Cohnella abietis: one gene and its partners. The protein of the gene in region 1 interacts with the protein of each later gene in a pairwise test. Links are inferred from orthologs where the notes say so. Each region holds a gene or a part of one and is shown in the gene's direction. Other genes may lie near its edges. The genes, in order: tuf, mreB and KCTCHS21_RS09530.

Region 1 (9,769 bases):
ATAAGATGGGTATTGCTTTGCAGAAGCTGTCTGAGGAAGATCCTACGTTCCGTGCTCACACGGACGAAGAAACTGGCCAGACAATCATTGCAGGTATGGGTGAGCTTCACTTGGAAATTCTCGTTGACCGTATGCTTCGTGAATTCAAAGTTGAGACGAATGTTGGTAAACCACAAGTTGCTTACCGTGAAACATTCCGTGTCCCTGCGAAGGTCGAAGGTAAATTCGTACGTCAATCCGGTGGTAAAGGTCAATTCGGACATTGTTGGGTTGAGTTTACACCACTTGAGCCAGGCGAAGGTTTCATTTTCGAAAACAAAACGGTTGGTGGATCGATTCCAAAAGAATTTATCGCTCCAATCCAAGCTGGTATCGAAGAGTCGATGAAAAACGGTGTAATCGCTGGCTTCCCGCTAGTTGATATTAAAGCTGTTGTTGTTGACGGATCGTACCATGACGTTGACTCCTCGGAGATGGCGTTCAAAATTGCTGGATCGTTAGCGCTTAAAGCAGCTAAGGACAAATGTAGCCCTTGCTTGCTAGAGCCTATCATGAAAGTAGAAGTAACCGTGCCTGAAGAGTACATGGGCGATGTAATGGGAATGATGAGCTCTCGTCGTGGTCGTATCGAAGGAACGGATTCGCGTTTCGGCGCGCAAATCGTTCGTGCGAAAGTTCCACTCGCGGAAATGTTCGGATATTCCACAACGCTTCGTTCCGGTACACAAGGTCGTGGGGTGTTCTCAATGGAATTGTCCCACTACGAAGAAGTGCCGAAATCAATCTCTGAAGAGATTATTGCTAAGCACAAAGGCGCATAAGCAAATTGAGGAAGTGGTCGGGAATGGGATAAGCATTAGGCTCACCCTCCCGCCAACAAATATAACTTTTTGAATTATTAAGGAGGAACAGCAATCATGGCAAAGGCTAAGTTTGAACGTAACAAACCACACGTAAACATCGGTACTATCGGTCACGTCGATCACGGTAAAACGACATTGACAGCTGCAATCACAACTGTACTTTCCAAGCGTTATGGTGGAGCTGCAGTAGCGTTCGACCAAATCGACAAAGCACCAGAAGAGCGCGAGCGTGGAATTACAATTTCCACAGCACACGTTGAGTACGAAACACCTAACCGTCACTATGCACACGTTGACTGTCCTGGACATGCTGACTATGTTAAGAACATGATCACAGGTGCAGCACAAATGGACGGAGCAATCCTAGTTGTATCCGCAGCTGATGGCCCTATGCCACAAACGCGTGAGCACATCTTGCTTTCTAAGCAAGTAGGCGTTCCTTACATCGTTGTATTCTTGAACAAATGCGACATGGTTGAAGATGATGAATTGCTTGAGCTTGTTGAGATGGAAGTTCGCGACCTTCTGAACGAGTATGATTTCCCAGGCGATGACACTCCAATTATCCGTGGTGCTGCTCGTGAAGCATTGCAAAATCCTGATGGCGCATGGGCTGACAAAGTAATCGAGCTTTTCGAAGCTGTTGATTCTTACATCCCACAACCAGAACGTGCAACTGACAAGCCTTTCTTGATGCCAGTTGAGGATGTTTTCACAATCACTGGTCGTGGTACTGTTGCTACAGGCCGTGTTGAGCGTGGAATTATCAAAGTTGGTGACGAAGTTGAAATCATCGGCTTGCAAGAAGAAACTCGCAAATCCGTTTGTACTGGTGTAGAAATGTTCCGTAAATTGCTAGATCAAGCTCAAGCTGGTGACAACGTTGGAGCATTGCTTCGCGGTGTAGACCGTAAAGACATCGAGCGCGGTCAAGTAATCGCGAAACCAGGTTCAGTTAAGCCTCACACTGAATTCACTGCACAAATCTACGTTCTGACTTCTGCTGAAGGTGGCCGTCATAAGCCTTTCTTCACAGGCTACCGTCCACAGTTCTACTTCCGGACAACAGACGTAACTGGCATCATCAACCTGCCAGAAGGTACTGAAATGGTTATGCCTGGTGATAACATCGAGGTTACTGTTTCCCTAATCGCTCCAATCGCTGTTGAAGACGGTACTCGCTTCGCTATTCGCGAAGGCGGACGTACTGTAGGCGCTGGTGCAGTTGCTTCTATCCAGAAGTAATTAGTTGTTATAAACCCAAAAGGGTTGAGTCAGCATTATGCTGATTCAACCCTTTTTTTGTGCGACTATCAGAAAGTATAAAATCCAACCCTCCAACCCAAGCCTATCGTCGCAAAATGCGACGATGACGATCCGAAACCTAGCAAAGCCAAGCCCATCGTCGCAAATTGTGACGATAATGATCCGAAACCTAACCAAACCCGGCTCATCGTCGCAAATTGCGACGATGACGAGCTGAAACCTAACGAAGCCCATCCCATCGTCGCATTTTGCGACGATAACGAGCAGAAACCTAACTAAGCCAAGCCTATCGTCGCAAAATGCGACGATGACGAGCTGAAACCTAACCAAGCCAAGCCAAGCCTATCGTCGCAAAATGCGACGATAACGAGTCGAAACCTAGCAAAGCCAAGCCCATCGTCGCAAAATGCGACGATAACGATCCGAAACCTAGCAAAGCCATGCCCATCGTCGCAAAATGCAACGATAACGATAATTCAAAAATCTCTCCCACTAGGTACCTGAACGGGGAGGGGAGTAGGGAGTAGGGAGTAGGGAGTAGGGAGTAGGGAGTAGGGAGTAGGGAGTAGTGTCTGAGGCAAGAATGGCACACAATTTCGTTATTACGTTAACAAGCCATAGCATGTAAGTTTGCAGGGGGAGATGTGCGGAGGAATGCATCGATATACATAGCGGAGTCGAATTTTGAGGTAGTATGGATGAATAAGGATAGACGTTTTTCTTATACGATCAGAAAGTACCCTAGCTAAACTCTATTGTGCTTATTGCCAATAGAATGAACTCTTATTTTTTCTAACGAACTTCATTGCGTTATTGAGTCATTATTAGGAGGGGCGGCGCTACTTTACAGGATATAACAAATAAAACATTACATTTTCGATCATATAAGAGTTAATGAGTTCGCTAGCCACATGTTCCCATTAAAAGTTAATCTGAAAAGAACTTACTCGTATACAAGCTGGTAGCCAAACCTTCAGCAGTAATCGTAGCGATGGATAAGAAGAAAGTATCAATAGAAAAAAGCATTCCACCTAAAATAACGACGAAGGCATCCATAATTAATATTAAAATTCCTACATTGAGCCGTAAGCGCCTAGCCATTAGTTTGGCAAGTAAGTCCATGCCCCCTGTACTTGCATCATTTCGAAGAAGAACGCCAAATCCGATACCAATGCATGTTCCTCCTATAACCGAGGAGGCGAAGGGTTGGGAATGAACGAAGGAACTGAATGGAGAATAAACCTCGAATAAATCAATGAAGTAAGAGAGCAGGATCATTCCGATGAGACTATGAATGAACATGCCGCGAGCGTTGTACCAGGTATATATAAATACGGGTAGACTCAATAAAGTAAAGACGATTCCAACTCTTGCTTCATATATATAGTTCGCGATAAGCGCTAACCCGATGAATCCTCCATCGAGTACTTTAATTGGAATTAGAAAAAAGTCTATCCCTAAAGCAATTAATAAGCTTCCAATAATAATCGTAATACTTTGATAGAGGGAGGGCAAATAAAACCAGTCCTTTCAGCATGCCTGTCTTATTTATATGGCTGATAAGTAACAGACATGATGGGGACTAGAAATTAGTTTGAAGACGGCAAAAAGATGCATTCACCTCTTATAGGGAGGGAATGCATCTTTTGTTTTGCATAATGAGTTGGTAATTTAGAAGCCTTTATATTGCGGTTCTTCGTTTTCTAATTGTTGTACCCGGGTTTCCACCTGCTGGACAATTTGTTGAGTCTGTCCTGCGCAATTTGTGAAGAGAGTTTTAGCTTCTTGGTTTTGAGTGGCCAGGGCGAATTGCTCAAGACTTGCTTGAGCGCTCTTAAGTGAGGCAACACATGTTTTTACATCAGATGCTACTGTCAATGAAATCACCTCCCGTCTACAACAACATTATTATCGTAGCTAAAGGTCTATTTTATGCGGAGAAACTATTCCCTTCTAAACCAGAAGATCTCTCTAGGGTGACTTCATAAAATAGATGATCTTAACAGAACATAAATAACATTGCGACTTGTTGACCATGAGGAGGAGGCTTGTCACGTGCCTGATTGGATTGAAGTGGCTTTACGAACGTTATTGGCAGTTGTTGTGCTCTTCATAGTTACGAAGGTTTTAGGGAAAAGGCAAGTATCACAGATGTCTCTTTTTGAATATATTACCGGAATTACACTCGGGAGCATTGTTGCCTACATCTCATTGGACTTAAATACGAATTTGCATCTTGGGATCGTAGCAGTAGGCGTGTGGGCGCTCTTCTCACTCGGGATTGAATTTCTCCAACTCAAAAGTAAGAAAATGAGAGATTTTTTTGAAAGCAAAGGAACTGTTCTAATTAAAGATGGAAAAGTGCTTGAAGATAATCTAAAAAAGGAAAGACTCACAACAGATGAGCTCATGGAACAGCTACGCAAGAAAATGGCGTTTAAGGTAGCGGATGTGGAGTTCGCGATCATTGAACCAAGCGGAGATATTAATGTACTGCTTACGAGAGAAAATCAACCGCTGACTCCGAAGCATCTAGGAATCAAGGTTGGACCAGAGCAGGAGCCTCAAGCGGTTATTATGGATGGAAAAATAATGGACGAGCCCTTGGCAACAATTGGATTAAGCCGACAGTGGTTGAATACGGAGTTGGAGAAGCTTGGTGTTACTGCGGAGAATGTGTACCTTGGGCAGGTCGACACATACGGCGAATTTTATGTGGATTTGTATGATGATCAGTTAAAGGTGGCTAAGCCGCAGGAAAAGGAAAAGTTATTTGCAACGTTAAAAAAATGCGAAGCAGATCTTATGTTATTCGGACTGACCACAAGAAATGAGAAAGCAAAAAAGATGTATGAGCAATGTGCAATTGAGATGCAAACAATCATTAAAGAGGTTACGCCAATTCTTCATCGATAAGGGAGTGTATATATATGACGAGCAGCAGTAAAAAAAAACTAACCCCAGTGCAGAAGGAGTACAAGGAGCTGGTAAAGAAAAGGGAGCCTGCTAGACCGGTTCTAAAAAATTGCTCTCGGGCCTTTCTTGTCGGTGGAACGATTTGTTTACTGGGTCAAGCTATTCAAGAAATGTTCGTGCACTGGGGCGGATTTGACGAGAAAAAAGCAAGTAACCCTACTGTAGCCGTACTAATCATTATTTCTGTCATTTTAACCAGCTTGGGTGTTTACGATAAAATTTCCCAATGGGCAGGTGCAGGTTCAGCTGTTCCTGTAACGGGGTTTGCCAATTCAATGGCTTCAGCAGCCATCGAGCATAGAAGTGAAGGGATCGTATTGGGAGTTGGCGGCAAAATGTTTGAGCTTGCAGGTGCGGTAATTGTTTTCGGTACAGTTGCTGCCTTCATTGTAGGTGTCCTTCATCTCATATTTAATCCGAGTGCTGTAGGAGGTTGATCTAATGCTTAAGGGACACCAAAGCTGGATATTTGAGAACAATCCGAAAATAAGAGCAGTTGGAACGGTAGTTGGTCCATTCGAAGGGCAAGGACCTTTAGCTAATGACTTTGACATCATACATGGAGACCTAATGCTGGGTCAGGATAGCTGGGAAAAAGCAGAGAAAACATTATTAGAAGAGGCTGCAAAGCTGGCTATTGAGAATGCAGGCCTAACTCAAGAGCAAGTCAATTTCTTTATTGGCGGAGACCTGATGAATCAAATCATTAGTAGCAGCTTCGCAGCGCGGACTTTAGCCATTCCTTATTTGGGAGTGTTCGGGGCGTGTTCGACTTCTATGGAAAGCCTTGCATTAGCAGCTAATCTTGTCAATTCGCGTTCAGCTAAATTCGTACTCGCTAGTGCATGTAGTCACAATGCAGCTGTAGAGAAGCAATTTCGCTATCCAACGGAATATGGTTCTCAAAAACCTCCAACAGCTCAATTCACAGTAACAGGCGCTGGAGCTTCAATCGTTGCGGAGCATGGCAAAGGTGTAACCGTGAAATCTGCGACTATAGGTAGAATTGTGGACATGGGAATCACTGATCCGTTTAACATGGGTGCCGCGATGGCTCCAGCTGCTGTTGATACCATTCAAGCTCATTTGCGCGATCTGAGGATAGAGCCGGGCTATTATGATTTAATCGTCACAGGTGATCTTTCACGAATTGGATACGAAATAGCGTGTGACCTATTCGAGAAGCATAAGATTCAGATCGACCAAACGAAATACTACGACTGCGGCATGATGATTTACAACTATGAAGAGCAAACGGTGCAATCAGGTGCGAGTGGCTGCGGTTGTTCAGCAGTTGTCACTTATGGGCATCTGATGAAAAGAATGCTCAAGGGGGAGTTGAAAAGAATTCTTGTAGTGGCAACCGGAGCATTATTATCCCCAATATCATTTCAACAAGGAGAAACTATTCCCTGTATTGCTCATGCAGTATCTCTGGAAATGGAGGATAAGATATGATTTATTTATGGGCATTTATAATAGGAGGGGCAATTTGTATATTTGGACAAATCTGCTTCGATGTATTCAAGCTAACACCTGCTCATACAATGGCATTGCTTGTTGTAATAGGCGCGGCATTAGATGGGGTTGGTTGGTATGAGCCGCTCGTTGAGTTTGCTGGTGCAGGTGCCTCCGTACCTATTACGAGCTTTGGTAATGCATTAGTACATGGAGCTTTAGAGGAACTAAAAGAAGATGGATGGATTGGAATTATTACAGGGATCTTCAAGGTTACGAGTGCTGGCATTTCGGCAGCGATTATTTTCTCTTTTATTGCCGCGCTATTTGTAAAACCAAAGGGTTAAAGAAATAAGCATTGTAGGGGCTGTCGAAAATGATCATGGGATTAGCCATGGTGGTTTTCGACAGCCTCTATTTGTGCTGATTGGTGTACGAAAATTGAATTTATTGAGGTGATAGGAGTCTCTTATATAGAAGATGAAAAACTTTGAAAGTTTTTGTTGCAATCGTTTGGGCAAATCGCTATAATAGTGAATGTTGGTCTGTGACTGTGCGTTGATGTGAGAGGTTGCCGACACACCCGGCCCCTTTGCCATAGGGGTGAAGATCAGGTGATTGTGGGGTTATTCTCACGGAGTATGTCCGATTCCAAAATTGGGCGAATGAAGGAGGGAATTCTATGGCTAAGCAAAAAATCCGTATCCGTTTGAAAGCCTACGACCACCGTATCCTGGATCAATCCGCGGAGAAAATCGTAGAAACGGCAAAGCGTACTGGTGCAAGTGTATCTGGACCAATTCCATTGCCAACCGAAAAGCAGATCATCACGATCTTGCGTGCGGTGCACAAATACAAGGATTCGCGTGAGCAATTCGAAATGCGTACGCACAAGCGTTTGATTGATATTGTTAATCCGACACCGCAAACGGTTGATGCATTGATGCGTCTTGATCTACCGTCTGGCGTTGATATCGAAATCAAACTTTAATTGTAGCGATAAGTAAATTAGATCCATGAAGAAAAGAGGTGTCAACATGTCAGGAATCTTGGGACGTAAACTCGGAATGACTCAAATATTCGCAGCTGACGGTAGCGTTGTGCCGGTCACTGTAATAGAAGCAACTCCGAACATCGTACTACAAAAGAAAAACGTAGATAACGATGGATACGAAGCAGTACAGCTTGGTTTCGCGGATAAGCGCGAGAAGCTAGCAACAAAACCAGCCATTGGCCATGCTAAAAAAGCCAACACGGGACCCAAGCGCTTCATTCGCGAGGTTAGCGGCCTTAACGCAGCTGACTTGGAAGTTGGTCAAGAGCTTAAAGTTGACCAGTTCTCCGAAGGCGATATCGTTGATGTGACAGGTACTTCCCTTGGTAAAGGAACAACAGGTGCCATCAAGCGTTGGGGCTTCCAACGTGGTAAGATGACGCATGGTTCCAAGTATCACCGTGGTAACGGATCGCTCGCAACCATTCGTGATGCAAACCGCGTACCTAAAGGTAAAAAAATGCACGGCCGTATGGGTAACGAAACGGTTACAGTACAAAACCTTGAAATCGTGAAAATCGATCTTGAGCGTAACGTATTGTTGATCAAAGGTTCCGTACCGGGCGCTCGCAACAGTTTTCTCAAAATCCGCACATCGGTGAAGAAATAATTCACAATGTATGAGGAAAGGAGGACCACTCATGCCGAAAGTAACTGTTTTTAATGTAGAAGGCAAAGAAGTTGGAGAAATCGAACTGGCAGAAGGAGTATTCGGTTTAGAGCCGAACGTTCACGTACTGCACAGTGCTGTATTGCTTCAACAAGCTTCACTTCGCTCTGGCACGCACGATACGAAAGGTCGTTCGGAAGTTCGCGGAGGCGGGCGTAAGCCTTGGAAGCAAAAAGGAACAGGCCGTGCTCGTCAAGGTAGTATTCGTTCCCCGCAATGGAAAGGCGGCGGTATCGTATTCGGACCAACACCGCGCAGCTATGGTTTCAAATTACCTCGTAAAGTTCGTCGTTTGGCGATCAAATCAGCTTTGTCTAGCAAAGTTGTGAGCAGCCAAATTATCGTTCTTGATCAGCTGAGCTTGTCCCAGCCGAAAACGAAGGATATCTCGAAGCTATTGAACAACCTCAAAGTTTCCCGCAAAGCGCTAGTCGTAACAGCGGACTTTGATAATAACGTGGCCCTGTCCGCGCGTAACATTCCTGGAGTCAAATTTGTCTCCGCTGAAGGAATTAACGTGCTTGACGTGATGAAGTATGATCAATTGATCATCACGAAGGATGCAGTCGCTAAAGTTGAGGAGGTGTTCGCGTAATGAAAAACCCCCGCGATCTAATCAAACGGCCGGTTATTACGGAACGCACAAGCGACTTCATGGAGCAGCGCAAATACGTGTTCGAAGTTGACTTGAGAGCGAACAAAACGGAAATTAAACAAGCTATTGAACAGATCTTCAAAGTGAAGGTCACTAATGTTAATACGCTTAGAATGCCTGCTAAGCCTAAACGCTATGGCAAGCACAGCGGTTACACATCTGAGTGGAAAAAAGCAATCGTGCAGCTTTCTGCAGATAGCAAGCCACTTGAGTACTTCGAATCCTCTGTATAATAAGTCTCTAAAGTAAGGAGGGAATCCAATTGCCAGTCAAAAAGTTTAATCCGACCACGGCAAGCCGTCGTCAAATGACGATTGCAACGTTTGAAGAAATTACAGCAACAGAGCCGGAGAAATCCTTGCTTGCGCCATTATTCAAACGTGCTGGTCGTAATAACCAAGGTAAAATCACTGTTCGTCATCACGGCGGCGGACACAAGCGTAAATACCGGATCATCGATTTCAAGCGCACGAAGGACGGCATTCCCGGCCGCGTGGCTACAATTGAATACGATCCTAACCGTACGTCTTACATCGCCTTGATCAACTATGCAGACGGTGAAAAGACTTACATTATCGCACCAAAAGGTCTTAAAGTTGGTGACGTAATTACTTCAGGTCCTACTTCCGACATTAAAGTTGGAAATGCTCTTCCGTTGGAGAACATTCCAGTAGGTACAGTTATCCACAACATTGAACTTAAACCAGGCAAAGGCGGCCAAATGGTACGCGCTGCAGGAACAAGTGCACAATTGCTGGGTAAAGAAGAATCCTATGTAACAATCCGTTTGACTTCTGGTGAGATTCGTCGCATTCTCAAAACTTGCC
Region 2 (9,601 bases), 200 kb from region 1 along the record:
TTTTTGTCTACAAATACTCTATTACTTCCCTCTCTCACTCCCACCATACCTAATCCATAATCCCATTATACCAAACGTATGTTCTATTGTTCTACCTTTTCTAACTCTCGCATATTTTGAAAGCATCGGCTGGTAAGAGTAGTGCATGCTAGGCATTTAGGAGCTTACCTCCGAAATTGGTGTAGATGAGGTGGGCCATGAAGCAGAGACGGAAGGGCGGCGAATGGCCAGCTTCGCGAAACAGATTGATAGCTGATAGGAAAGGAAATGTTATTAAGGCCGCCAAGGAGACAGGTGGGTTAAACCTTTGGTATCCATTCACCTTTGGAGTCATTGCAGCGTGTCTTATATGGCTTATAGTCCATGGTGGAAGCTTGGGCAATGATTCGATAGAGCCGACAAGCATTGGTCATAAACAATTTAATCAGCTCTATCAGTTTGATGGGAATGTGGATATGACGAACGAGGGGAACGCATTAAAGACGATGCAAGGGGGCTCTTCGACAAACATAATTGAACCATTGATAGAAACTGATGGAGATAGCTCTAACAGCGCTTTGAATTCCGACATAGTAAATAATCAACAACCTACCGTTCGAGTGTATCTCACTAGATCTGGTACGATCGAGAAGGTGCCCCTTGAGGTATATGTTAAGGGTGTTGTAGCTGCGGAGATGCCATTGGACTTCCAACCTGCGGCACTTGAGGCTCAGGCGTTAGCAGCCAGGACGTATATCATTAGGCGATTATGGCTGAATGATAGATCGGGTGTCACTGTCAAGGAAGCTGATGTAATGGATACAGAAGTAAATCAAGTATATCGATCACTCTCCGAAATGGAGCAGCTGCGGATTGATAATGAGGTAGGCTGGCAGAAGGTGGACAAGGCAGTCTCTAGAACAGCAGGCCAAGTTATCGTTTATGAGGATCAGCCGATAGAGGCACTATTTTTCTCCACTAGTAACGGCTATACCGAAAACTCCGAAGAAGTATTTGCAGCTGCGCGTCCCTATCTACGTTCTGTTGCAAGCCCATGGGATAAAGAGGGCTCTCCTAGAGCTCAAGAAACGGTAGAGATAAGCTTAAAGGACTTTTATGATAAATTGGACTTGAAATCTATTACGGCCAGCTCAAGCCTATCGGCAAAGAAGTCTATCCGCATTATAGAATGGACGAAAGGGCGAAGAGTGAAGCAAATGTTAGTAGGAAACAAGAAGTTCACAGGGGAAGAAATACGTCATAGATTAGGGTTGAGGTCAGCTGCATTTGATATGGACATCAGTAAAGGAAAGATTATACTTACCACTTATGGAAGTGGGCACGGTGTGGGAATGAGCCAATGGGGTGCGGAAGAAATGGCTAAAAGTGGGAAAACAGCTCGTCAAATTGTTGAACACTACTATTCTGGAATACGCCTGGAGGAAGTTTCGAAGCTTGTGAAAAGCTCTGAATAACACCTATAAAGAGGCTATCACTATAAAAATTGTAATCTTTCATCGTAAACAGGTATAAAACTCTCTCACCTGGTAACAATGGCTTACTGAGGTGATGATAATAATGAATGATGGAAACAACAAAACACCAAGAAAAATCGAAGAGTCTCACAAGTCAGTTGCGGGATCGTCTCCCGCTGTCAGGCCTACCGGATGGAAAAAGTTTCTTTCCAAGCGCTGGGTATTCCCTGCAGCTTACATGGCCGCGGCAGCAATTATCGTAACGATTCTCTGGCTGAATTCGGGAACGGGTCAGAAAGATCCGCAGCAAGCCGTTCCTGGTCTGACGGGTGTCGAAAGCGAAACAGCAGTAAACGGGAAAACATCCCCGGAAGCCTCTGCAGTAATTGCTAACGGAGAAGCTGTTCGTTGGCCGGTAGACAAGATTGAGGATATGACTCCAATCGTGCCGTTCTATGATGAAACGGCGTCCTTGGAACAGCGTGAAGCTGCTACTGTCGAGTTCGAGAACACGTTCAAACCGCACATGGCTACCGACTTGGCTCGTAAAGATTCAAAATCGTTCGATGTACTAGCTGCTTTAAGCGGTAAAGTGAAGGTTGCCAGCCAAACGCCTACAAATGGGTATGAAGTGCAGATTGAGCACTCGAACGGTTTGGTTACTGTCTACCAAAGCTTAACTGACTTGAAGGTCCAGGTTGGTGACGAGGTTAAGCAAGGCGCTAAAATCGCAACTGCTGGACAAAGTGAGTTAGAGCCACAAGAAGGCGTACATGTACACTTCGAGATTCTTAAAAATGGGACATCAGTTAATCCTGCTGGGCTGATTAAATCGGCGAAGTAAGAGGCTGAAAGAATATAGGGTGATTTTATTGCAGACGATGCAGTAGAATCACCCTATTTCTTTTGCATACATGAGCCAAGTGGAGGGAAGTACCTGTCCCAAAGGCGGAAGGAGAATTCCTTCTCGTCTTTTTTATTAGGGCTAAAGATGCACGTGGAATGCTGTTAGTCCTATAAAAAGCGTCATAAAATGGACTTTCCTAGCTTGTCAGGCTTGGCAACCTAGAATAAGTGACCGCGCCCCTCATATACTGTACCAATCTATTTCAGCAGGGAGGCGGGAGCGTGCACGATTACATTAAGGAACGCACGATCAAGATTGGCCGAAGCATTGTGGAGACGCGCAATACGGTGCGTACGATAGCCAAAGAATTCGGCGTCTCCAAAAGCACGGTGCATAAAGACCTGACTGAGCGTCTACCGGAAATAAATCCGGACTTAGCAGACCAGGTTAAGCACATTCTTGAATATCATAAGTCAATCCGGCACCTAAGGGGGGGAGAAGCGACCAAAATCAAGTATAAGAAGACAACGATTAAAAAACGGGAAGTTATGACAGTGGGTAAGGCATAATTTTACTAATAATGTCGAGAAAAAAAGAAGGATTTGCAGCAGAAGCGGCGAATATTATACTATTACAATTGCAGACAATCCATATTTGGTGAGGGATAATAGACGCATGTTTAGCAAAGACATTGGCATCGATCTAGGTACAGCGAATGTATCTATTCACGTGAAAGGCAAGGGAGTTGTCCTCGACGAGCCATCTGTCGTCGCTATTGAAAGTGACACTCGCAGGGTGCTTGCTGTCGGTGAGGAAGCTCATCGCATGGTCGGGCGTACTCCAGGCAATATTATCGCAATTCGTCCTCTTAGGGACGGTGTTATTGCGGACTTTGAAGTGACGGATATGATGCTTAAGGCATTCATTCAAAGGGTTGGAGGCAGGAACTGGTACAGTCGTCCACGTATTCTGATCTGCGCTCCTACGAACATAACATCTGTGGAACAGAAAGCAATCCGTGAAGCAGCCGAACGAAGCGGAGCCAAAGAAGTATTTCTTGAGGAAGAGGCTAAGGCGGCTGCAATCGGCGCGGGAATGGATATTTTCCAGCCAAGCGGGAATATGGTAGTAGATATAGGCGGAGGTACGACGGATGTTGCTGTTCTTTCTATGGGCGACGTCGTAACCGCCTCTTCTCTTAAGGTTGCAGGGGACAAGTTCGATGCTGCAATTATGAGATACATAAAAAATAAATATAAGCTGTTAATCGGTGAACGAACGAGCGAGGATATCAAAATAAAGATTGGAACCGTATACCTCGGCGGTCGTAGAGAAGAGATGGATATTCGCGGTAGAGACATGGTTACCGGCCTACCACTAACGGTAACTATTCACTCTGATGAAGTACGCGAAGCTTTGTGGGAGCCTGTCATGTCCATAGTAGCGTCAGCTAAAACTGTATTGGAGCGTACACCACCAGAATTGTCTGCGGATATTATCGACCGTGGAGTTATTCTTACTGGTGGTGGCGCGCTTCTGGATGGACTGGATGCTTTGCTTTCAGATGAGATTAAAGTGCCTGTGCTAATCGCTGAGGATCCTATGCATTGCGTCGTTAAAGGAACAGGAATCATGCTTGAACATCTCGACAAAATGACTCGCAAGATTAGATAAATTAGAGTGACCAACTGGGAGGAAGCTCCATGTTAAGAGGTTTATATTCAGCTGCATCGGCGATGCTCGCCCAACAACGACGTCATGATACGATTACGAACAATATCGCCAATATGAATACGCCAGGCTTTAAGAGCAGTAGTGTAGTTTCCCGATCCTTTCCTGATATGCTCATCGCTGCGCAAGGAGGATCAAATCCTTCCGCGGGTACACTTGGCAAGCTAAGTACAGGCGTATTTGCTGAAGAAAATTTGCTGCAGATGGGCCAAGGGGATTTACAACAAACCTATCGGTCCCAGGATTTGGCTCTTGTTTCCGACTTGCTAGTTGATGGTACCGTGTTTAATGCGTCAGGAAAATCTGTTGACGAGAATGGCGATGTAACCTATAAGCCTCAGGCTTTCTTCTCTGTATTATCGCCAACAGGTGAAGAGCAATATACGAGGGACGGGAGCTTTAAGACAGCTCCAGACGGGACGTTATTAACTTCAGACGGCTACGAGGTTGTTGGGGTGAACGGCAATCCGATTACGGTGAACGTTCCTTGGGAACAGGTTGGTGTAACTGCAAACGGCAGACTGGTAGATGCAAACAGCGGGTTACCGCTTCAAGGCGCGCCTCAGCTACGCATCATGCGAGTAGATAATCCTAACCTGCTCATTAGAGAAGGGAATGGGATGTTTCGTTATGCGGGCGACCCGGCGGGTATTGAACAAATAGCTGATGATGAAAGAGTTGAAGTTCGTCAAGGCTATCTGGAACGATCCAATGTGGATGCTGCCCAATCCTCAATTGATATTATGGCTGCTCTTCGCGCATATGAAGCAAATCAGAAAGTCATTCAGACCTATGATCGTAGCTTGGAGAAAGCCGTTAATGAAGTTGGTCGAGTTTAACAACCCCAATAGGAGGAACGTCTAAGTGAACAACTCCATGATTACTGCGTCCGTATCCATGGGCGCCCTTCAACAAAAGCTGGATATGCTTGCGGACAATATTGCGAATTCTAATACTGTCGGTTACAAACGTAAAACAGCGGTCTTTGAAGATATTATGACAAGCCTTAATCCTCATATTGAGGATTTTAATCAGCCTGGACGTCGTACACCGCTTGGTTTTACCCAAGGCTGGGGAGCAAGATTAGCCTCGATGCAGACGGATATGTCTCAAGGCTCTCTTCTAGAAACAGGCAACATGACCGATGTGGCAATCGAAGGCAATGGATTGTTCGAGGTACGTACAGCCGGGGACATTAATGGACCACGGGCATTTACTCGTCACGGTCCATTCCAGCTGATGCCAGATAAGAATGGCGACCGGATACTCGTTACGAACACAGGACAGCAAGTTGTCGGAAGTACAGGAGCGGGAGAGGGCTTTATCCGCGTTCCAGCTGGCTACGATTTAAGTGTTGCTGCTGATGGGACGTTGACAGCGGTTGGACAAGAAGGTACGACACCAATTAATTTGGGCAGACTGAAGCTAGTAGAGGTTACTAACTCTGAGCTGCTACAGGCTGTCTCTGACAATATGTTCGGTATACCTTCAAATGTTAATGCGACAGATGTAGTGCGTGACATAGTCGCTGGTCCTAATGGTGGGTCCGGTATATCTGTTCATCAAGGCTTCGTGGAGCAATCCAATGTTAGCATGGCGGACGAAATGACTGATTTGATGATGGTACAGCGTGCTTATCAGCTAAGTGCAAGGGCTCTAACATCAAGTGAACAAATGATGGGAATGGCTAATAACTTGCGCGGATAAGTGTTGATGGCGGATAATGGGTGTAATAAACCTCCGCCATGTTGTGCGATGAAGGAGACGAAATCTTCATGACAGCAACCCCCCGTTCAAATGACCAAGGTAACAGAACCTCCTCTGGAAGGATCGTTGCTCGTGTTATTTGGATGAGTATAAAAATATTAATTATTCCTGTTCTATGTATCTCGGCTTTAATAATTGGATTGGCAGTAGGATACGTCATTCTAGGGGACAAGCCCTTGGCGGACGTATTTGATTCCAGTACATGGAAGCATATGTATGATCTCGTGTTCGCGGAGGGCGGCTGATGCCTGGCCTGCGCCTTGCAACCGGGACAGAAACTCTCCGGCTTCTGCTCGGGGAGTTTTCATTTTTAGGGGTGAGCGTTATAATGATGGGGAACTTTAGAGAACGGGGGAGTACAGGGAATGAACGTACCTAATATGCTTACAATGTCCCGTTTTGTATTAATCCCCTTATTTTTATTTTTTTATTTCAACGATCAAACGATTACTGCTTTATCCATTGTACTTGTTGCAGGGTTAACCGACTTTCTAGATGGTTACATTGCACGTAAGAGCGGGCAGGTTACGGTTACTGGCAGCATGCTTGATCCACTTGCAGACAAGCTTATGATGCTAGCTGTCGTAGTGGCGCTACTAATCAAGAGTGTCCTTCCCCTATCCGCATTTCTGGTTATGGCTTTTAGGGAATTAGTCATGATCATTGGTTCAGCTATCTATCATTTCCGTGGATTAAAAACCGTGCCTGCAAACCTATTCGGTAAAGTAACAACAATATTGTACTATGTAGCTATACTACTTTTGTTCCTTGAATTGCGTGGAGGAGTAACCGTGTTTTGGTGTGGTATTGTTTTATCCTTCTTGACTTCGGTTATTTATTTCATGAAATTCAAAAGTATAAACCAAACAACTACTTAAGCTGCGCTCCACAAAAGAGCCCGCCGCCGGCTTTGAAGATCTGCGGGCGACGGCAAGCTCTCTTATATCAACCTTCGCGACTGCAGCTCGCATCAGGGATGAATGTATGATTTGCTATTTGGAAATAAATTATACAGTTAAATTGGAGGATACCTACCATGTTGGACATTGTACAAATACAAGAATTAATTCCCCACCGCCCCCCGTTTCTCTTAATCGATCGTATTTTAGAGCTTGAACCAGGTAAACGCGCTGTGGGGCTCAAGAATGTCACTATGAACGAGCCTCACTTCGTAGGGCACTTCCCAGGATATCCAGTGATGCCGGGCGTCCTTATCGTAGAGGCGCTAGCACAGGTAGGCACAGTGGCCATGCTTGCGCTCGAAGAAAACAAAGGTAAGCTTGGTTTTTTTGCGGGCATTGACGGTTTCCGTTTCCGTGGACAGGTTAAGCCTGGTGACACTTTAATATTAGAGCTTGAAGTAACACGTTTGAAAGGCCCAATCGGCAAAGGTCGGGGCACAGCGCGTGTAGGAGATACTGTTGTTGCTGAAGGCGAGCTTATGTTTGCTTTGTCCGATCCATCTAAAGCCTAAAGAAAAGAGAGGGAGAGATAACGATGGCTGTAAATCCTCAACTCCTATATGAAGCTTGGTTAAATGATCCTGACATAGATGAACAAACAAAAGAGGAATTGCGTAGTATTCAAGGCGAAACGGGTGAAATCGAAGATCGCTTCTATCGCGATCTTGAATTTGGAACCGGTGGTTTGCGCGGTGTAATGGGTGCCGGAACGAACCGTATGAACCGTTACGTAATCGGTAAGGCAACGCAAGGCTTTGCTCATTTTTTATTAGGAGAGAGCTCTTCTCCATCAGTTGTCATTGCTCATGATTCCCGCAACAATTCTGATGTTTACTCTCTTGAAGCGGCGTGTGTGTTAGCGGCAAATGGTATTCGTACTTATTTGTTCCGTTCCTTACGCCCAACACCTCAGTTATCCTTCGCGGTAAGAGACTTGAAGGCTACCGGAGGAATTGTTGTAACGGCAAGCCATAATCCACCTGAATATAACGGTTATAAAGTATATGGAGCGGATGGAGGACAGCTAGTCCCTCATCAAGCGGAGCAGGTTATTGGTCAAATTAGAGATATCACATCTTTCGACGAAGTGAAGCGCCTGACTCAAGCGGAGGCGGAAGCCCAAGGGTTACTCTGCTGGCTAGGTGATGAAGACGATCAACGGTTTGTTGATACTATAGTCGCTCAGACTGTTCAGCCAGACCTTATTAAAGAGGGAGCGGGAGCAGCCTTGGGTGTTGTCTTCACGCCTCTACACGGTGCTGGGAACCTGCCTATTCAGCGTGTGCTAGCTCAAGCGGGCTTTACTAATGTAAATGTCGTCTGGGAGCAGGAGCAGCCTAATGGGCTGTTTCCAACGGTCAAATCTCCTAATCCAGAGGAGCAAGAGGCGTTCACGCTGGCCATTAAACTAGCTAAAGAAACGGATGCTGACATTATTGTAGGCACCGATCCGGACTGTGATAGAATGGGAGCCGTAGTCAAGGACGATAAAGGTGACTTCGTCGTTCTGACGGGCAATCAATCGGGTGCCTTGATGGTTAACTATTTGCTATCGAATTTAAAAGCTCAGGGCAAGCTGCCTGTAAATGGTGCTGTCATTAAAACAATTGTAACGAGTGAGATGGGAGCAGACATTGCTTCTTCTTATGGCTGTGAGGTGTTTAGTACTCTGACGGGCTTCAAATATATTGGAGAAAAAATGTCGCAGTTCGAAGCAACGGGCTCTCATACCTTCCTCTTCGGTTATGAGGAGAGCTATGGTTATTTAGCTGGAACGTATGCGCGGGACAAGGATGCTGTAGTAGCCGCGCTCCTTATCTGTGAAGCTGCAGCGTATTACAAATCGCAGGGCAAGACTTTATATGATGTTCTGCTAGAGCTTTATGCCAAGCACGGCACTTATTTGGAAAAGCTGGAGTCACGGACGCTTAAAGGTAAGGATGGCGTCGCCCAAATCGGTGCAATTATGGACGATTGGCGCACGAAGCCTCCAGAAGAAATTGCAGGTGTAGCCATCACCCAGGTGCTTGATTATGGGAAGGGTCTAGATGGGCTGCCTGTGGAAAATGTACTGAAATTTCTACTTGCTGACGGCTCATGGTTCTGCTTGCGTCCATCGGGGACAGAGCCGAAGATTAAGATTTATTTTGCGGTACGTGGAACTGGACTAGATGGAGCGACGGCTTCCTTGAAGCAGCTAGCTGACGTCGTAATGGCCCGTGTGGATTCGTTAGCTTAGTTAAAATGAAGGAGTGACCGTTGTGCCCCAGTGGTTGAATACATGGAATGCAAGATTTGCTCGTTGGCTTTGGTATGTTGTTTTGCTTGGTGTCGTTGCTGCACTACCTGTTATGTATGCGAGGGTGCAAACTGAAACATCAGCTGATAATGTAGCGATTGTAATGGACTACCGTGACTTACTGCAGGTTAGTAGCTCTCAGCCTAATCCGAATCAATATGTGCAGGAGCAGCTTAAGCTGCTGAAGGGTGCGGGAGTAAATGCCATGGCTGTTTTTGAAAGCACCTTAGAGGAGCTTTCTTGGGCAGGGGAAATTAACGTATACAACGCCACTCAAGCGGCATTGTTAGAGGATCGTGTATCACCTCCAGAGGATAATGGTACATATGTGGTATTTAACCGTCCCGAAAATGAGAAGGTCATTCGTCCGATCATTGAGTGGGCATTCCGTCACCATGGTGCAGAGGTAACGAATTGGTCGATTAAGGATCATACTGGCTTGCGTTTAAACATGGGTTATGAAGATGCCTATATTCGTGCGATGCAGCCGAATCCACTATCTATGAAAATGCTGAAGGATCAAGGCTTTCTAATTATTCCT
Region 3 (9,706 bases), 3.9 Mb from region 1 along the record:
GGAACCGAAATGGACCAAGAGATTACCTCAATTTGAGAATGAAAATGAAAATGAAAATGACGATGAGGATAAGAATGAAGCTAAGCTGGGAGTAGGCTGGTACAATCAAACGGCAACGATACATGAGGAGAGAGGGCCATCCTGGGGAAGGGTATTCCTTTCTGTAGCTGGTGCGATAGCAACGGGAGCTTTATTCGGATATATGGTTCTGAGCTTATTTACTGGAGAGTCCCTATTCCCGGGGAAAACGAATAGAGGCACACAGCTACCTGTACAAGCAGCACCGGGAAAATCATTTAATTCTTCTTTACCTACTGCGGATAAATCTGTTGAAGCTAAGAGCGTAGACGGTAAAATATCTTCCAACGAGTCCTCCGGCAAGTCCGTGGACGAGGGAACTCTTACTCAAGTAGCAACTGACGCTTACTATATGCTTCAATTTGGAGTATTTAAGAATGAAGAGAGCATGCAGGCAGCGGTTAAACAATTAAAAGATCGTGGGCTGGCTCCTGCTACAGAGACGAGAGAAGGTTATCGAGTCTATGTTGGAGCGGCTAGATCACGAAATGAAGCAGATCTGTTGGCTGCGCAGATGCCCGACTTAGAGGTTTACATTAAGCCGTTAGAGGAGACGACCTTAGCCATTTCTTCTCAAACGCTTTCCGAGGAAGCGGCCGATTTTCTTAATGCCAGCGCCAATTTAACCCGAAAGCTGACTGAGTATGCGGGCACCGGTTTATTGGATAAGCTTCCTCAGAAAATGAACGATGCTGATATTACTGCACTAGAAGAAGCCCATCAGCAGTGGCTAAAGACGATTCCCGCTGCCAGCAAGCTTAATGATACAATAGCAGAGCAGGGGCAAGTTATTGTTCAGGAGTTGAATTCTGCTATTCTCTCTATGAACGATTTTAATCGAAAGCCCTCGCGATTCCACTTGTGGCATACTCAAGCAGATGTGATGAAAGCTATACTGGCAGACCGTCAAATACATTTGATTTTACAGACCACGGCTCGTTAATAATGAGAAGAAAATAAGTTTCGGGACTTTTGAACTGAGGCAGCCTGCTTCCTAGGGGCTGTCTTTGTTTTATACATTGTGTGACTTGTTCGGGGGACGTATAATGAATAGACGGGTGTCAAAAAATGGTGGGGGACGGGGAATTATGAAGAAAAACGGATGGATATTACTATTGTTCATTTTCTTGGGATTGCTGGCTGGTGCTTTAGTGGCTATCTGGCTAAAGGATGTCCCTGGACTCACCTTTTTAACACGTGCGATCGAGCTGAATTGGTCGCCTGCCGGAGATTTATCGGTTATTAAGTATAGCTTAGATATAAATGTTAAAATTAGCTTGCTTAGTGTAATCGGTGCGATTGTTGCGATATGGTTATACCGTAAAATGTAATGCTGAAAGGGAGTTCCACAACGATGTCGGTTAAACAATCTAGCGCTCCAATGCTTGTTCTCGCTTCCTCCTCTCCTCGTAGAAAAGAGCTTATCTCGTTATTAGGACTTCCCGTTCAGATTTCGCCTAGTCATGTGTCCGAGGACACTCCGGATGATTGGTCTCCCTTGCAAATCGTAGAGGGTCTTTCTCTACGAAAAGCGCTTGCCGTCAAGGAAGAGCTTGCCCACTCCTTCGATCCTTCTTCCATTATCGTAGGTAGCGATACTATTGTTGTGTTGAATGGTAAAGTGATGGGAAAGCCTAGAGACGATGAGGATGCTGAACATATGCTTCAGCAGCTTGCGGGCCAAATCCATGAGGTCTATACAGGAGTATCTTGTATTCGGATTTCTGACGAGAAGACGGTTACTTCTCACCGTATAACAAAGGTAAAGATGAGAAATTTATCACCTGAGCAAATTTCTCGCTATGTCGCAACTGGTGAGCCCCTTGATAAGGCTGGAGCCTATGGCATTCAAGAAATTGGCTCCTTGCTTGTTGAATCCATTGATGGATGTTATTTCAACGTTGTCGGATTGCCGGTTTCTCTTCTCGCCGTTCAATTGGAGCAGTTCAATATTACAATTCCTTGACTGAATAAGCCACTCCCGCGGCCGACGCGGCTTTCGAAGGTAGGAAAATTCTTTGGAGCAACGATCCTTTCGATTACGTGAGATTCCCTCTCAGGAACGACCGCGGGAACGTATGCAGCAATTCGGAGCAGAGGCACTTAGTCATGCAGAATTACTAGCTATTCTAATACGGACGGGGACACCGAAAGAATCGGCCATACACCTTGCCCAGCGCATTCTTAACGAAAGCGGAGGCTTGCGGAGATTAGCAGAGAGTAAATGGGAAGAGCTGACACAAATACACGGAATCGGACCTGCGAAGGCGCTGCAGCTTCAAGCTTCTATTGAGCTTGGGCGAAGAGTGGCACGGTCTAAATTGCCGGAAACAGTCAAAATTACAAGTCCGCAGGATGCCGCTGATCTCCTTATGGACGAGCTTAGGCATTACCGGGAAGAGCACTTTGTCTGTTTGTTTCTTAATACTAAAAATCAAGTTATCGGTCGCCAGACGTTATCCATTGGCAGCTTAAACGCATCTATTGTTCACCCCAGAGAGGTTTTTCGTGCGGCTATAAGAAGAAGCAGTGCTTCCATTCTGTGCGCTCATAATCATCCAAGCGGTGATCCAACACCGAGCGCTGAAGATATTCAGCTTACAAAGCGGTTAGCCGAAGCCGGACAATTGATCGGGATCGAGCTTCTAGATCATTTGGTAATAGGTGACAATCGCTTTATAAGTTTGAAGGAGATGGGCTGCTTGTAATATAATGATAAGGATTGTCCCGACGACTGGTGCTCCGATAAGGTGTCAACAAAGCAGTCGCGGTCAAAGCAGGAGGTAGCAGAATGGTAGGAGGATTTACACGGGATCTTGGTATCGATCTTGGAACTGCAAATACGCTGGTGTACATTAAGGGCAAAGGAATCGTTGTCAGGGAACCTTCAGTGGTAGCCCTGCGTACCGATACGAAAAAAATTGTGGCGGTTGGCTCAGATGCCAAAAAAATGATTGGCCGTACGCCAGGCAATATAGTAGCTATTCGTCCTATGAAGGATGGGGTAATTGCTGACTTTGAAACAACGGCTACTATGATTAAGTATTTTATTCGTAGTGCTCAGAAGCCTCGCTCTATGTTCCCTCGTCACCCTAATGTTATGGTTTGTGTCCCATCGGGTATTACAGCGGTTGAGAAACGCGCGGTTGAGGATGCAACAAAGCAAGCAGGTGCTCGTGAGGCATATATTATCGAAGAGCCGTTTGCAGCTGCAATTGGGGCTGATTTACCTGTATGGGAGCCGACCGGAAGCATGGTCGTGGATATCGGCGGCGGTACAACTGAAGTTGCCGTAATCTCGCTTGGAGGAATCGTAACAAGCAAATCGATCCGTATTGCAGGAGACGAGATGGATGATGCGATCATTGCTTACATCAAGCGTTTCTACAATTTGATGATCGGTGAGAGAACCTCTGAGCAGCTGAAGATGGAAATAGGCTCTGCAATGCCGCTTGATAAAGTAGAATCCATTGAAATTCGTGGACGGGACTTGGTCTCCGGCTTGCCTAAGACATTGGCTATTACTTCGGATGAAATTACTGAAGCCTTGTCTGATACAGTCAATTCCATTATTGATGCAGTTAAAGTAACTTTAGAGAAGTGTCCGCCTGAGCTTTCAGCGGATATTATGGATCGTGGTATCGTGTTAACAGGTGGAGGAGCTTTGCTTCGCAATCTAGATAAGATGCTTACCCGTGAAACGGGTATGCCTGTGCTAGTTGCTGACAATCCACTTGATTGTGTGGCTATCGGAACAGGAAGAGCACTTGAAAATATTCATCTCTTCAAAACCAAAGGCGGGAATTCCCGATCCGGCCGCTAATGCAATAACGATTCAGAAAGGCTAGGTATCATCTTTCCTTTCTGAATCGTCTCCAAGTACAATGGTATGTCACCGCCCTTAGCGTAACAATCAATTGCGATGCTTATACTTTTGCAAGCTTGTTATGATAGGGTCGGTGAATATTGTACGTTGGGGTACTGATTTATAGGACGGGAAAGCAGGTGAGCGGGATCTTTCGATTAATGCGTAACAAACGGTTGTTCATCCTCATGATAGGGCTTATTGTATTTATTGCTCTAATGGGATTTACCTTAGGTCGGAATCGCTTAACCTGGCCAGAGAAATTTCTCAATGATGCTTTTGGGACTGTGCAAGGAGTTTTGTACCGGCCGGTCGGAGCGGTTGCGGAATTTTTTCGTGACCTCGACCGGCTTTCCGCCGTGTATAAGGAAAACGAACAGTTTCGTCAAACCGTAGCACAATATACACAGGATCAAATTAAATTTAATTTGCTTGAAGCCGATAATAAGCGGCTCCAAGAGGAGCTAAACTTCACAGAGCGGCAGAAAAACATGGACAATTATCGCTATTTAATTGCTCAGGTTGTAGGGAGCACATCCAATCCCTACGAGAGAACCATAACCATCAACCTAGGCTCCCGCGATGGGGTCAAGCCTGAGATGGCAATAAGAACGGTGGACGGATTAGTAGGCTTGGTTAGTAAGGTTAAGAACTTTACATCCACTGTAACTCTCATTACGGACTTGAATCCGAGCTACTCCAAAGGAACCCCCGTATCCGCTACATTTCTGGGCATACCTGAATCATTTGGAATTATCGAATACGATGATGAAACCGGAACACTTCAAATGACCAAAATTGATGAAAAAGACAAGCCGATAGCTGGAGATAAGGTAATAACCTCGGGGCTAGGAAGCTTATTTCCAAAAGGAATTATTGTTGGGACAGTCAAAAGCAGTCAGGTTGGAGACTCTGGATTAACTTATACGGCCATCATTGAACCGGCAGCAAAGTTTAATCACCTTAGAGAGGTTTTCGTTGTCGTTGTTCCTGAGGTGGAAGAGCCGTGAATATGCGAATGAATTGGGTTGTCTTAGGCGCAATTATATTATTAATTGTTGAGAATTCAGTCATGCCCTGGATTGTTCCTCCCGGCTGGAGTGAACGCCTGCTTCCTCACTTGTGCTTTATAATGACCTTGTTCGTTGCTGGATTTGGTGGACGTCATCCTGCATTTCTTTGCGGTCTTGGATTTGGATTGCTGCAGGACTTGTTGTCCTACGGACATTTGATAGGTCCATATGGCTTTGGTATGGGACTTATCGGTTATTTGGCTGGACTTGCTTCCGAGAGGAAGGGCATGACCATAGGCTTCTTCATTTGGATTGTCCTAGTAGGCGGCGTATTGTTAGATACGGTAGTCTACTCCATATATAAGCTGTTCGGGCTAACAGATTTGCAGTATGCATACGTATTCTATTGGCAGGTGGCTCCAACAGCTTTGCTTCAGCTATTGATTGCACTCCTTATGTATGTTCCCGTCCGCAAATTCCTGGTCAAACCGTCGCTTTCTTCGGGGGAAGAAAGTCCCGAATAAATCCGATTTGACCTGACAGGCAGGAATTCGGCTTCATCAAGCAGAATTTCAATTACCGTAGGGAGGAGCGGACAAAGTGACCGGCAAATCATACATTACAATTAAGGGCAGTAAAGAAGGTCTCATTTTTCTATTGGATGACCAATGTGAATTTATAACTCTGTTAGATGAGTTGAATGCAAAGCTGGACAAGCATGTTCAGCAATTCACTGGACCCATCGTGCATATTTTCATTAAGCTAGGCGCTAGACAGTTGGAAGAGGAAGATAAGGAACGTATTCGTGCTATTTTACGAAGACAAGGCAATTTGTTAATCCAGTCCATCGATAGTGATACTCCTGAAGTTGATCCAACTCTTATAAAGGTGCCTAGTTTACATACGATGTCTGGAATTATAAGATCTGGACAAACGGTGGAATTCGATGGACACCTGCTGCTGCTAGGAGATGTTAATCCTGGCGGTACGATAAGCTGCACCGGGGACGTCTATGTGCTGGGAGCACTTAGAGGAACCGTTCATGCAGGTAGGGATGGAGATCAAGGGGCTATTATTGCGGCTTCACTGATGAAGCCCACCCAGCTGAGAATAGCAGAAATCATTAGCCGACCACCGGATGAATGGGCATCCGCAGAGCCGTGGATGGAATATGCATTCTTACGTGAAGGTACGATGGCCATCGATAAAATGACGAGTCTAAGTCGTCAACGCAAGGAAGTCATGCAGTTCAAAGGAGTGTAAAATCATGGGAGAAGCGATCGTTGTCACCTCAGGCAAAGGAGGAGTTGGTAAAACAACTACTTCAGCTAATTTGGGCACAGCTCTAGCAATCATGGGGAAAAAGGTATGCATGGTGGATACCGATATCGGTTTGCGTAATCTTGATGTCGTCATGGGACTCGAGAATAGAATTATTTATGATCTCATTGATGTAGCCGAAGGCCGCTGCAGGGTTAACCAAGCACTGATCAAAGATAAACGGTTTGACGAGCTGTACATGCTCCCAGCAGCTCAGACAAAGGATAAGAATGATATTACACCGGATCAGGTTCGCCAAATTATCGAGAGCTTAAAGCCGGATTTTGATTATATTATTATTGATTGTCCAGCCGGTATCGAGCAGGGCTTCCGGAATGCTATTGCGGGTGCTTCTCAAGCTATCGTTGTTACTACGCCGGAGAATGCTGCTGTTCGCGATGCGGATCGGGTAATCGGGTTACTGGAGAAAAGCAATTTTCCATCACCAAAGCTTATTATCAATCGAATTCGCCCGAACATGGTGAAAAACGGCGACATGTTGGAAATAGACGACATTTGCCAAGTGCTCGCCATTGATTTGATTGGGATTGTTCCAGATGATGAGCTTGTCATTAGAGCGGCTAATTTGGGAGAACCAACGGTTATGAATGTTAATTCGCGTGCGGCTATTGCTTACCGCAATATTGCACGACGTATACTGGGTGAGACGGTTCCTTTATCACAATTAGATGAGAAGTCGGGAATGTTTCGTAGAGTTAAGAAGCTATTAGGAATGGGATGATCGGAGCTTGTTGAACCGATTGAAGAAAATAGACTGGATGATGGTATTAATTCTCATGTTATTCATGGGAATGAGTGCCCTCCTTGTGCGTAGTGCGACACACAGTAATCCAATGTATCCGAATTTTGATATAAAGACTCTCATTTTCTATGGGATAGGGTTCGGTGTCATCATTATCGCAACATTAGTTGATTACCGTCTGATTTTAAAGATTTGGTATGTATGGTACGCCATCGGATTAATCCTGCTTGTGTTAGTCTTTTTCCTTGCAGGAGAAACGAATGGTGCTAGAAGCTGGTTTAATTTGGGCCTCTTTTCCTTTCAGCCAGCGGAGATGATGAAGCTATTTCTGATCATAGCGATAGCAGGGGTGCTGGGGAGACGGCAGGGTGATCCGTTACGGTTGCGCAGCGATGTAATGGTCGTAGCGGTAGTTGTATTCGTTCCCTTCTTGTTAGTTATGATTCAGCCAGACTTGGGTAATGCGATTATTTATATTTTTATCGTATTAGGCATGTTATGGATCGGGAATGTTCGCTATACGTATGTCATGATTGGCTTAACCGTCGTAGTCGGGGGGTTATTGTTATTCGTGACGTTATTCAATACGTATAATACCGAAATTCGTGATTATTTGAAGGAGCATAAAAAAGTCCACTGGTATGATCGTATTAATACGTACATTCATCCTGAGCTAGCATCTGCTGATGATCGTCGTCAATCCGAATATGCCAAAATTGCTATTGGATCGGGTGGGTTAGCTGGAGACGGCTACATGCAAGGGGAATCTAAAAACCGCAAATTCATCCCATATACTTACTCTGACTCCATCTTTGTAGTTATCGGCGAGGAGTTTGGCTTCCAAGGTGCGGCGGTGCTTCTGCTGCTGTATTTCCTCTTCATCTACAGGATGATTCTGATTGCGTATCAGTGTTATGACTTGCGAGGCTCATTTATCATCATTGGGATTGCGTCTATGATGGTGTTCCAGATTTTTGAGAACATTGGAATGATGATCGGGTTAATGCCGATAACGGGTATTACTTTGCCATTCATTAGCTATGGCGGTACTTCTCTCTTGCTTAACATGATGTCGATTGGACTAGTGTTTAGCATTCGGGCGCATCAGGAGAAGTATCAGTTGGAAAGTTAAGAGAATAAAAGGCTGGAGAACAGGTTTGGTTGCCTGTTCTTTTTTTGTATTCTAATCGCCGCTTGTCCGCCATAAGGTAATAACAGAGTGCGGACAAGGGGGGCTTGTGTTGCAAATACGGGATAATGTTCGTGAGCGCAGGCGGGAGCGGATTGAGCAGCTCATTGGGAAGCATGCGATGGAGGAAGCCAAGAGATCAGAAATAATGAGCTCAGAAATCATAAGCGAGGAAGTTTCTCAAACAAGCCTAGACGATGTTGAAACGGAGCTCCCTCGTTATGATTCGAGTCCAGTGCAGCTGTTCCCGGATAGACCACGCCAGGACTTACAGCATAAGCTGGATACATTCAGCTCGGATCCTGATCCAGAGCTGTGGTGGAAGGAACGGGAGAAGAGCATGAAGGCTGGACAAGTACCTGGATGGCAGGGACTGAAAGGGATACCTTCATCTTCACGTCGGACGGATAATCCAAGCTTGGATACTGGGTTTAATTTTACTAAGCTACTGCGCGGCTTTTCTCTTCGTCTTGTGTTCTCCATCGTTGTATTCGCTGCAGTGTGGGGCTGGTTTAAGCTTGATTTGCCCGGTAGCTTGCAAGCGCGAAGCTGGATGGTAGGCTCGATCTCGCGAGATATGGATTTTCAAGCTATTGAAGCTTGGTATGGTGATACTTTCGGTGGCTCTCCTTCCTTCTTTCCCTTTTCTCGTAATGAGGTGCAGACGAAGGAAGTATCAGCTGTATTAAATCCAAATGAAACAGCAGCTCCTGTTCATGGAAGACTCATGCAGAGCTATGCCCAAAATGGGACAGGCGTCAAAATTGCAGCAGCTGGTGGAAGCGAAGTTGTCGCTATATATACAGGAAGGGTTCAACAGGTCACAACAGAAGATCAGGATGGAGGAGTGACCATATTAATCCAGCACGAGAATCACATCCTTAGTGTATATGGAAATCTCAAGCATTCCGTCGTTAAGCCAAATGATTGGGTTAAAACAGGGCAGCAACTAGGACAGCTCAATACAGCTTCAAAAGCTGGTGGAAAAGAAGTATTATACTTTGCGGTCCAGCAAAACGGGAAAGCATTAGATCCGGCGGATGTGGTTACTTTTGATTAAATGGCGCAGCATTCAATTTCGGTTTCATCCGTTATTCGTGCTTGTGATGATTGCCTCTATCGCAACAGGTCGATTCGCGGAATTGGTCACCTTGTTCGCTATTGTTCTATGGCATGAGCTGGGCCATCTAGCAGCTGCACTGCGCTTCGGTTGGACAGTTAAGGAAATAAAGCTGCTCCCCTTCGGAGGCGTGCTCGAGGTAGAGGAAGCGGGAACTCTACCTGCAATGGAGGAAATTTGGGTGGCAATTGCTGGTCCGGCTCAGAATGTCATTCTTGCAGTAATTGGCTATTTATTAGGGCAAGCTGGCTGGATCGATCAGGGATGGGCGGGCGATTTTGTACGTGCCAACGTGCTGATCGGCCTTTTTAATTTATTGCCTGTTCTGCCATTAGACGGTGGAAGGATGCTACAGGCT

What was found.
Region 2: the proteins of tuf (region 1) and mreB interact in binary tests that used the Bacillus subtilis proteins (3 or more experiments, as listed by UniProt). The link is inferred for Cohnella abietis from one-to-one orthologs.
Region 3: the proteins of tuf (region 1) and KCTCHS21_RS09530 interact in binary tests that used the Bacillus subtilis proteins (3 or more experiments, as listed by UniProt). The link is inferred for Cohnella abietis from one-to-one orthologs.

The regions. Positions count from the first base shown.
Region 1 is NZ_AP019400.1:6,130,796-6,140,564, reverse strand. What follows is about bases 39-3,012. They hold tuf (elongation factor Tu), read left to right. Parts: upstream 39-917; coding sequence 918-2,108; downstream 2,109-3,012. Other genes in these bases: KCTCHS21_RS31300 (hypothetical protein), read right to left, coding at 2,452-2,592; KCTCHS21_RS26970 (hypothetical protein), read right to left, coding at 2,154-2,459; fusA (elongation factor G), read left to right, coding at 39-821. In the rest of the region: more of fusA, read left to right, coding at 1-38; KCTCHS21_RS26965 (YitT family protein), read right to left, coding at 3,057-3,644; KCTCHS21_RS26960 (DUF1657 domain-containing protein), read right to left, coding at 3,801-4,007; KCTCHS21_RS26955 (DUF421 domain-containing protein), read left to right, coding at 4,185-5,045; spoVAC (stage V sporulation protein AC), read left to right, coding at 5,060-5,542; spoVAD (stage V sporulation protein AD), read left to right, coding at 5,547-6,563; spoVAE (stage V sporulation protein AE), read left to right, coding at 6,560-6,910; rpsJ (30S ribosomal protein S10), read left to right, coding at 7,246-7,554; rplC (50S ribosomal protein L3), read left to right, coding at 7,601-8,227; rplD (50S ribosomal protein L4), read left to right, coding at 8,259-8,882; rplW (50S ribosomal protein L23), read left to right, coding at 8,882-9,175; rplB (50S ribosomal protein L2), read left to right, coding at 9,205-9,769. UniProt on the Bacillus subtilis protein: GTP hydrolase that promotes the GTP-dependent binding of aminoacyl-tRNA to the A-site of ribosomes during protein biosynthesis.
Region 2 is NZ_AP019400.1:6,330,018-6,339,618, reverse strand. What follows is about bases 2,170-4,975. They hold mreB (rod shape-determining protein MreB), read left to right. Parts: upstream 2,170-2,976; coding sequence 2,977-3,975; downstream 3,976-4,975. Other genes in these bases: KCTCHS21_RS27755 (flagellar hook-basal body protein), read left to right, coding at 4,897-4,975; KCTCHS21_RS27760 (flagellar hook-basal body protein), read left to right, coding at 4,005-4,871; spoIIID (sporulation transcriptional regulator SpoIIID), read left to right, coding at 2,583-2,870; KCTCHS21_RS27775 (M23 family metallopeptidase), read left to right, coding at 2,170-2,298. Also shown: spoIID (stage II sporulation protein D), read left to right, coding at 198-1,454; more of KCTCHS21_RS27775, read left to right, coding at 1,558-2,169; more of KCTCHS21_RS27755, read left to right, coding at 4,976-5,739; KCTCHS21_RS27750 (DNA-directed RNA polymerase subunit beta), read left to right, coding at 5,808-6,044; pgsA (CDP-diacylglycerol--glycerol-3-phosphate 3-phosphatidyltransferase), read left to right, coding at 6,165-6,677; 3-hydroxyacyl-ACP dehydratase FabZ, read left to right, coding at 6,836-7,273; KCTCHS21_RS27735 (phospho-sugar mutase), read left to right, coding at 7,297-9,000; KCTCHS21_RS27730 (DUF5693 family protein), read left to right, coding at 9,113-9,601. UniProt on the Bacillus subtilis protein: Forms membrane-associated dynamic filaments that are essential for cell shape determination. Acts by regulating cell wall synthesis and cell elongation, and thus cell shape.
Region 3 is NZ_AP019400.1:2,239,779-2,249,484, forward strand. Bases 1,975-4,885 are described here. They hold KCTCHS21_RS09530 (rod shape-determining protein), read left to right. Parts: upstream 1,975-2,869; coding sequence 2,870-3,901; downstream 3,902-4,885. Other genes in these bases: KCTCHS21_RS09520 (Maf family protein), read left to right, coding at 1,975-2,044; radC (RadC family protein), read left to right, coding at 2,097-2,786; mreC (rod shape-determining protein MreC), read left to right, coding at 4,105-4,885. Also shown: KCTCHS21_RS09510 (SPOR domain-containing protein), read left to right, coding at 1-1,021; KCTCHS21_RS09515 (DUF4321 domain-containing protein), read left to right, coding at 1,125-1,409; more of KCTCHS21_RS09520, read left to right, coding at 1,433-1,974; more of mreC, read left to right, coding at 4,886-4,953; rod shape-determining protein MreD, read left to right, coding at 4,956-5,480; KCTCHS21_RS09545 (septum site-determining protein MinC), read left to right, coding at 5,557-6,219; septum site-determining protein MinD, read left to right, coding at 6,224-7,018; KCTCHS21_RS09555 (FtsW/RodA/SpoVE family cell cycle protein), read left to right, coding at 7,026-8,171; KCTCHS21_RS09560 (M23 family metallopeptidase), read left to right, coding at 8,281-9,288; KCTCHS21_RS09565 (M50 family metallopeptidase), read left to right, coding at 9,281-9,706.